4 regions of the Lactobacillus sp. M0403 genome follow, and region 2 is predicted to be linked to each of the others. Evidence: predicted binding sites of a transcription regulator. Region 2 holds the regulator's gene; each other region holds the start of a gene.
The links. The regulator HrcA, encoded in region 2, represses chaperone genes, less so after heat shock. The targets are predictions, from matches to a motif close to TTAGCACTCNNNNNNNNNGAGTGCTAA.

Region 1: the regulator HrcA is predicted to act here: its motif matches at 1,142-1,168, upstream of H3T48_RS00855 (Hsp20/alpha crystallin family protein).
Region 3: the regulator HrcA is predicted to act here: its motif matches at 1,126-1,152, upstream of clpP (ATP-dependent Clp endopeptidase proteolytic subunit ClpP).
Region 4: the regulator HrcA is predicted to act here: its motif matches at 1,070-1,096, upstream of H3T48_RS01990 (ATP-dependent Clp protease ATP-binding subunit).

What each region holds. Positions count from the first base shown of each region.
Region 1 is NZ_JACFQV010000001.1:200,175-202,383, reverse strand. It holds gene H3T48_RS00860 (C1 family peptidase) at 1-454, opposite strand, end outside; gene H3T48_RS00855 (Hsp20/alpha crystallin family protein) at 600-1,022, opposite strand; gene greA (transcription elongation factor GreA) at 1,249-1,710, shown strand; gene H3T48_RS00845 (nucleotidyltransferase) at 1,787-2,209, shown strand, end outside.
Region 2 is NZ_JACFQV010000002.1:217,936-220,144, reverse strand. It holds gene grpE (nucleotide exchange factor GrpE) at 14-595, opposite strand; gene hrcA (heat-inducible transcriptional repressor HrcA) at 608-1,657, opposite strand; gene ribF (riboflavin biosynthesis protein RibF) at 1,794-2,209, opposite strand, start outside.
Region 3 is NZ_JACFQV010000004.1:12,972-15,180, reverse strand. It holds gene whiA (DNA-binding protein WhiA) at 1-454, shown strand, start outside; gene clpP (ATP-dependent Clp endopeptidase proteolytic subunit ClpP) at 509-1,093, opposite strand; gene H3T48_RS05740 (SH3-like domain-containing protein) at 1,265-2,209, shown strand, end outside.
Region 4 is NZ_JACFQV010000001.1:455,845-458,053, reverse strand. It holds gene H3T48_RS01995 (excinuclease ABC subunit UvrA) at 1-923, shown strand, start outside; gene H3T48_RS01990 (ATP-dependent Clp protease ATP-binding subunit) at 1,131-2,209, shown strand, end outside.

The DNA.
Region 1 (2,209 bases), on a different contig from region 2:
ATTTTTCAATCAAAGCAGCTCCCATGTGGAAATGACCACCATCTTGACCGGCACCTTCTAAAATAGCTCTAACTGTCCGTGAGTTGAGGGGCTTGTCTGCTGTGTCCAAAATGTTGTCATAAAAAATGTTTGCACGCTCGATTTTGTCCCAGAAGAAGTTGTAACTTTGTGAAAAAGTAAAATTCTTACAGTTATGCTTTTTACCAAAGTTGTGGCGCAAAATATTTAGAGTGGCGAATTCCCAGCAACGACCAGATTGACGTTGATTAGTAACGTTTTCTGTGTCTAATTCTGTTGAGAAAACACGAGTTAGTTCGCCTTGTACCCGTTCATTGTAAGCAGCAGCTAACACACCACTTTTTTGAGTTGCACGTGCAACTACTTGATTTTTAGGGTTTTGATTAAAATTGTCCGTAAACTTTTCTAGTTCTTGGACAGTAACTTGATGTCCCATAGATAATTCTCCTTTTTTAATCTAATTTTAAATTACTTTCTATTTTAATCTAAAAGAAAAGTGGGTTCAATAGCTGAACCCACTTTAGAGAATTAGTTGTATTGGCAACTTATCTAGAACTTCTTGCAATTAAAATATAAATAAGCTAATCAATTTGAATTGAATTATCACTTTGATCAGAACTTTGTTTTGGTAAAGTAATAGTCAATACACCATTATCATACTTTGCACTGATCTCACTTGCAACTACATTTGGTAATCTAAAGCTACGAGAAATGTGACCATCGATTCTTTCACGATGAATAAGGCTGTTGTCCTTGGACATATCTTTAAATGACTTTCTTGAGCCTGAAACGCTTAAAATACCATTATTGTAGCTTAGATTAATGTTGCTCTTATCCATTCCTGGCATATCAACTTTAATCACATATTCTTTATCGTTTTCAATTACATCTGATTGCATTAATTTGGCAACATTAGTATCGTCAAAAAACTTTCTAGGAAGATCAAACCAATCATTCATTGCATCAAATAAGTCATTACGACGATTCATCATATCATTTGCCATAATTTAAAACTTCCTTTCAATTTTTTTGTTTTCAATTTAGTTAAATATGTAAGTAAAGACTTTCATTTCTTCCTTACAATTAATATTATAGTACCATTATTCGAAAAGTGAACAACTTTTTAGCACTTTTCTTCATCGAGTGCTAAAAAATAGAACAAAACGTTGATATATCAAGAAAAAAACTTGTATAATTTTTTTGCGAAAAAGTAAAAAAGGAGATAAAACTTTGGTTTATTATCAGAAAATGACGCCAACAGGCTACCAAAAAATTGAAGAAGAAATTGCTCGTTTAAAAAAGGACCGACCAAGACGAATCAAAATTTTGCAGGAGGCCCGATCACTTGGTGATTTATCGGAAAATACCGAGTATACAGAGGCTAAGAGAGACTTGGGGCACCTGCAAAGCCGTTTGCGCTACCTTGAAAAGCAATTGAAATATGCTGAAGTAATTGAAAAGAACGATGATGGCAAAGTTGATTTAGGTAAAACAGTAACGCTTCGTTTTGATGATGATGAAGAAACAGAAAAGTATCAGATCGTTGGACGAATGGAAGCTGATATTGCCGAAGGCAAAATTTCCTTTGACTCACCTTTGGGCCAGGCAATAAATAAAAAAGAAGCTGGAGCAGTGGTAAAGGTTGCAGCTCCTGCGGGTGAATACCAAGTGACAATTCTTGCAGTTGAATAAAAAATCCTTGCCGAATCGAACTTACGTTTGTATAATTTGTAATACAAACAAGAGTTCGGAATGGAAGTGGTAAAAAATGTATGATTATCGTTATGAACCTCATAATGTAGTGTTTATGATTGATAATAAATCGTTTTTTGCTAGCTGCGAAGCAATTGAATTAGGTCTTAATCCAATGAAGGCGGTATTGGCAGTTGCGTCTCATCAGCAAGATGAGGAAAGTTACGGTTCTGGCTTAATCATGGCTGCTTCGCCCTTAGCTAAGGCAAAATATGGTCTAAATAATGTAATGCGGGTTCGTGATGTTCCTAGCAAAAAAGAGGCACCTGACTTAATTTTGGTGCCCCCACATATGAATTTATATATTAAGCGCAGTACGCAGATACTTGAAATCTTTCGTCAATTTGCGGCTGATGAAGATATTCATCCCTATTCCATTGATGAAAGCATGATTGACATGACAAAATCTTGGCATTTATTTGGTGATGATCCATATTTA
Region 2 (2,209 bases):
ATCATCCTTTCAATTATTGAGCAACAACAACCATTGCTGGTCTTAATGTGCGATCTTTATATAAATATCCCTTTTGTAGAACCTGAACGACGTGATCTTTTTGACCATCAGATTCAGCTGCAACAGTCTGAACTGCTTGATGTAAGTTCGGATCAAACTGTGCTTTTTCAGCATCAATCTCGCTAATTCCATGATCCTTCATGGCTTTAACAAGCGCATCCAAAGTCATTTGAACACCCTTTTTAAGTTGACGAGAAGCCTCATCATCTACCTTAGTTTCCAATGCTCTTTCTAAGTTATCCATCGCTGGTAAAATATCTTTAGCTAAGGATTGTGATTCATACTTAATCAATTGAGCACGTTCATTGTTGTAGCGATTTTGCATATTCTGCATTTCCGCTTGACTACGAAGGTACTTGTCTTCTAGTTCTTTTTGTTCTTCTTTTAATTCTGCTAATTCTGTTTCAAGCTTTTTTGAAGTCTCAGGCTTCTTACTTTTATCTGTAGTATTAGCCTTTGTATCAGACTTTTTTTCTTCAGCTTTAGTTTGATCTTTGTTTAGATCTTTTTCACTAGCATATTTTTCTTTACTCACGGCTAACCTCCTTTATTTGAATCTACCATAATACTCAAGTAGTTTCTTAGCAAGTTCATTTCTAAAATATTCCAAAAGACCAATTACTTGCGAATATGGCATATTGTTAGGACCAAGTAAAGCAATTACGCCTTTACCATGTGAACCAACACTATATTCCGCAGTGAGCAGACTATAGTCCTTAAGTAAATCACTTGGCAAATCTGAACCCAAACTAACACGAATTGGATACTTACCACTGTCTGAGTTCATACATTGATCAACCATATCCGAAATCAAATCATTGTGATCAATTAACTCATAAACGGAGCGTAAACTTGAAACATCATCCAAAGAAGTATTATTAAGTAAATTAATCTGACCATCAACATACATTTGCTCACTTGTAGCGTCTTTAATGACGTCTTCAACCAACTCAAGTAAATCACTTGCATGAGAATCAGCAAGTTTCTTACCCAAAGTTCGATTAAGCAAAGATGATGTAACTTCATTTAGCGTTTTGCCAATTAACTCATCGTTAATCATTCGGACTGCTTTTTCAATTTCATCACCACTGATGTTACGTGGCAAGTTATAAACTTGATTGTGAACATCACCATCACTAGTAACTAAAATTGCCATCACTTGTCTATTAACTAAGGAGACAATTCTAAAACCAGTTATTGTAATATCATTGTTTTCTGGCCCTTCTGCAAAGGCTGTGTAATTAGTCAAATCAGATAAAATCTTTGCTGCTTCTTGAACAATTTCATTAACCTGATGAAAAGGTTGATCAAGTTGACTAACAATTCTCTTGTAAACAGAGGATGGTATCTTAAGTGGCTCAAGCAAGTTGTCTAAATAGTACCGATAACCGTCCATTGACGGAATTCGTCCACTTGAAAGATGTGTTTTCTCAAGAAGACCTTTATCTTCAAGTGCAGCCATTTCATTTCGAATTGTCGCACTTGAGACTTTCATCGGTAACTGATTCATCACTGTTTTTGAGCCAACAGGATCATGCGTCTGAGTAAAATCATTAATAATTGTTTTTAAAATTAATTCTTGACGTTCGGTCAACATAAATATCGCCCTCACTTTTAGCACTCATACTTTTTTGGTGCTAACAATTATTATGATACTAGCTTTTAGCAGAATGTCAAGTTGAGTGCTAATTTTTTCGCAATTAATTTTAACTTGAATTACTGTTTAAATAAAATTAACTTTGCTGAGCAAAATAAGCCTTAATTTCGTTCTCGTCTGCTTCCATTTGTTTTTTCAAATCATCCAAATTGGCAAATTTAATCTCACCACGTGTATACTTGTACCATTTAATAGTCATTTTTTTGCCATAGGCCTCTTCATCAAAGCCAAATAAATTTGATTCAATTAAAACTTTTTTTCCATCGCCGATAGTTACATTGTATCCAACACTAGTCATTGAATCATACCAATGCCCATCAATCTTTGTTTTTGTGGCATAAACACCAATTTTTGGAATAACCTTATTATCTTGCCAAACCAAATTAGCAGTTGGAAAACCGAGCTTATGCCCGTTGCGCAAACCATGACCAATTTTTCCAGACATCATATATGGAAAGCCAAGAAGTTCATTAGCTAGTTCCATGTCACCAT
Region 3 (2,209 bases), on a different contig from region 2:
TTTATTAGAACTAATGAATCATTATTTTAATCTTAACGCCAAAACAATTAGTAGAAGGCGTGGTTATATAGTCTATCTTAAGGAAGCAGAAAAAATTGGTGATTTTCTTCATGTTGTTGGTGCGGTCAACGCAATGTTATCCTTTGAAGACTTAAGGATTATGCGTGATATGCGCAATTCGGTTAATCGCTTAGTTAATTGTGACACGGCAAATTTGAAAAAGACTGCCAATGCTGCTGCTAAACAAGTTGAGGATATTGAACTAATAGAACGTAAAATCGGGCTTGAAAATATTCCAGAAAAGCTGCAGGGAATCGCAAGATTACGGCTGACCAATCCGGAACTGTCATTAAAAGAAATTGCTCTGCAAGTTCCGGATGGACCTATTTCAAAGTCAGGTGCAAATCATCGTTTTGCTAAACTACATGAAATGGCACAGAAATTAGAAGAATAAAAAAGATCTCCGAGCTATTTAGCTTGGAGATCTTTTAGTTTAATTAGTATCTAACTACTTCTTTTGGTTGACCATAATTTCATCAATTAAGCCATAATCCTTTGCTTCTTCAGCAGTTAGGTAGTTATCACGTTCAGTATCTTTCTGAATCTTTTCAAGTGGTTGACCAGTAGTTTCGTGAAGAATCTTATTGATCTTTTCACGACTCTTTAAAATTTCATTAGCTGCAATTTGAATATCAGTCTGTTGGCCTTGAGCTCCACCTAAAGGTTGGTGAATCAATACAGTAGAGTTAGGTAAACCAAAACGTTTACCCTTTGCACCACTGGTTAATAAAATGGAAGCCATTGAAGCTGCCATTCCGATTGCAATAGTTGATACATCTGACTTAATGAAGTTCATCGTATCCATAATTGCTAAACCAGAAGTAATTACACCACCGGGTGAGTTGATATAAAGGGAGATGTCCTTAGTGTTGTCTTGAGCATCAAGGAATAATAACTGGGCAATAATTGTATTTGCCATGTCATCATTAATTTCTCCACTGAGCATGATAATTCGATCTTTTAGCAAACGAGAATATATGTCATAAGCGCGTTCGCCACGAGCAGTTTGTTCAATAACTGTAGGTACAAGCATCTTTTTACCTCCTAAAATTAAAGTCATTTTTGTTAGCACTCTAATAAGTACAGTGCTAATTAAATCACTTACATTAAATGCTGTCAATGAAAGTGTATTAATTTTGTATTCTAAGTTACAATGTTCTTATTATATAATACGAAAGTAAACTAAAATATTGGAGGAATAATTTTGAAGCTTTTTAAGAAAATTGCAATTCTTGTGACAACAATGCTTGCTGGCCTAGCATTGTCAACTGGTCTTGCAATTACATCGGTTGAGGCTGATTCTAATCAATCGCAGCAGCCAACGCAAGGAGAAACTAAAACCACTCCTAGCAAGAATAGTAATCAGGGAGAAAATACCGATGAGGAAAATGACAGTGGTGATCCCAATAGTCAACCTGATCCTGGTAATACCAACTCTGATACTCAGAATGATAAGCAGCCGCTAGTAAAAAAGAAAACACCTAAACAAGTAATAACAGGCTATGCAATGATGACTAAAGTTGCTGGTAACAAAAACTATAAGGTTTGGGCAAATGTAACAGACGGTAAAGTTAGCAAAAAAGTCGCTGACGGGATTAATTTTCAATATAGCCATATTCAATCAGACCAACTAATTGAAACTAAAAGTGCACGCTATTGGCGAATTTATGTTAATGGTCGAAAAGTTGGTTATGTAAATGAAAAATTCTTTGCTAGAAACCAAATTGCTGTTCCTAAGACTATTAGCCTGGTTAACAACGAATTTTATGAATTTTTCACACGGGATGCAATTTCATACGTAACTAATTACATGGGTACGGTTATTAGTAATGATGATGTAAAAGTTTCGCGTGAGACTATCTCTTGTGCTACTCCAAAAACTTATACAGTTAAATATACATATGGTGATGCGACAGCAAGCGTCAAAATAACTGTTAGAAAAAGCACTACTGAAGGAATTGCTGATCCTGATGTAACTAATTCGTTCCCTGCGCAGCCTGGTACAAATGAACACCAAGCATGGAAAACACATTATGGTTCTTCAGTTAATTACATTAGTCCTACAGAATACACACCAGAAACAGAATCACATACTCTAACAAGTGGTAATATGACTCTGAAGACAAGATTTTATCAACCAGTTCTTCTG
Region 4 (2,209 bases), on a different contig from region 2:
CTGTTACAGGTTTTTCCGGTGCTGGAAAAACGACTTTGATTCTAGACTCACTTTTACCAGCTCTAAAGGCTGAAAAAGAAGGCAGTGCTAAACCTGAGTGGGTGACTAGTCTTACAAGCAATGGCATCAAAAATGTAATCAGCGTTGACTCGTCACCTGTTGGTAAAAACCAACGTTCCACGGTAGCAACATACACAGACATTATGGATAACTTACGTAAGTTATTTGCACAGCAACCACTAGCTAAAGAATTGAAATATCGTGCCTCCCATTTTTCTTATAATAATAAAGAAGGAGCATGTCCGGCATGTGGTGGAACTGGGGTAATTTCACTTGATATTCAGTATTTACCGGACATGGTGGAAACATGTTCTGTATGTGGCGGCCACCGTTTTAATCAAGATGTTTTAAGGGTTAAATGGCATGATTTAAGTATTGCGGACGTGCTGGATTATTCAGTTGATGATGCATTGAAGGAAAATCTTTTTGGGGATGAACCCAAAATTGCTAAGACGATTGAAACTCTGCATGATATGGGGTTAGGTTACCTTCACTTAGGAGAATCAACGCCAGCATTATCAGGTGGAGAAGCACAACGATTGAAATTAACCAGCCATATTCACCGCCAACAAAAGGGCAGCCTCTTTGTTTTTGATGAGCCAACCGTGGGTTTGCATCCAAGCGACGTTAGAACGTTGCTGCAGGTTTTTCAAAAATTGTTAGACCAGCATGCAACAATCATTACAATTACACATGACCTCGATATTATGGCCAATAGTGATTATATGATTGACATGGGTCCGCGTGGCGGATTGAACGGTGGAAAAATAATTGCCTGTGGGACACCTGTGGATATTTCACACCAAAAAGATAGTTTAACGGCAAAATATTTGCGTGAGCACATAAATTTATATCAAAAATAAACCAAAGTCTAGGCCTTGTAGTAGTCGTAAACGCGATTACTGCAAGGTTTTTTGCTACAAAAGAAATTTCACAAATAAAATGTGGAAAAGTTTTGCAAAAAGGTTGCATTCTGTGGATAACCTGTTAGAATATTATATGTAAGCAATTAGCAGTCGAACACATCGAGTGCTAATTACAGATTTTATCCTATAAAGGGGTGCATATTTATGGCATATTTTGACAACGAATTTGATAATTTATTTAACGAACTTAACAACTCTTTCTTTAACGATGATAATAATGGCTCTATCCCAGTTCACTATTCAAGCATGAACATTTCTCCACAAGGAATTAATCAGAGCGAACAAATGCCTGGTCAACCAAAAAAGGAGAAACCAATTGGTGTTGACCTAGTTGAACAAGCTAAAAACAATAAATACGATCCGGTAATCGGTCGTGATGAGCAAATCCAAGAAGTAATAGAAATTTTGAGTAGACGTAAGAAGAACAATCCTGTTTTAGTAGGTCCTGCCGGAGTTGGTAAAACTGCAATTGTTGAAGGCCTAGCTCAAAAGATTGCACAAGGTGATGTTCCTGATAAGATGAAGGACAAGCATATTATTGCAATTAATATTAATGACATGGTTGCAGGCTCAAGTCTACGTGGTAGTTTTGAAGAGCGCCTGAAGAAAGTCATTGATGAAGCAAAGAAGAACCCTAACATCATCTTGTTCATTGATGAAATTCATAACATTGTTGGTGCAGGTTCAACAGATTCTGAAAACAATAGTGGTGATGCCGCAAACATTTTGAAACCTGCTTTGGCAAGTGGCGACTTAAACTTAATCGGTGCAACTACAACAGGGGAATACCGTAGAATTGAAAATGATGCTGCTCTAGCACGTCGTTTCCAACCAGTCCAAGTTCCAGAACCTTCAACTGATGTAACTGTTAAAATTCTGGAAGGGTTAAAGAAAAAATACGAAGACTATCACCACGTTAAATACAGTGACAGTGCTTTGCGTTTAGCAGTTGAATTGTCACAACGGTATATTCAGGGACGCTATTTACCTGATAAAGCAATCGATTTAATGGATGAAGCTGGTGCTAAAAAAGGTCTCGACAGCGTTCCAAGTGATGAAGCCACTCTGAAAAAGAGAATTAGCAGCCTTGAAAGAGAAAAAGCAGAAGCAGCTAAAAATGAAGACTATGCAAAGGCAAGCGACTTGAAGAAGAGAATTGAAAAACTTCAAGAACAGGCCGAGCATATTGATGAAACTGCAACACCAAAGGTAACTGATCAAGA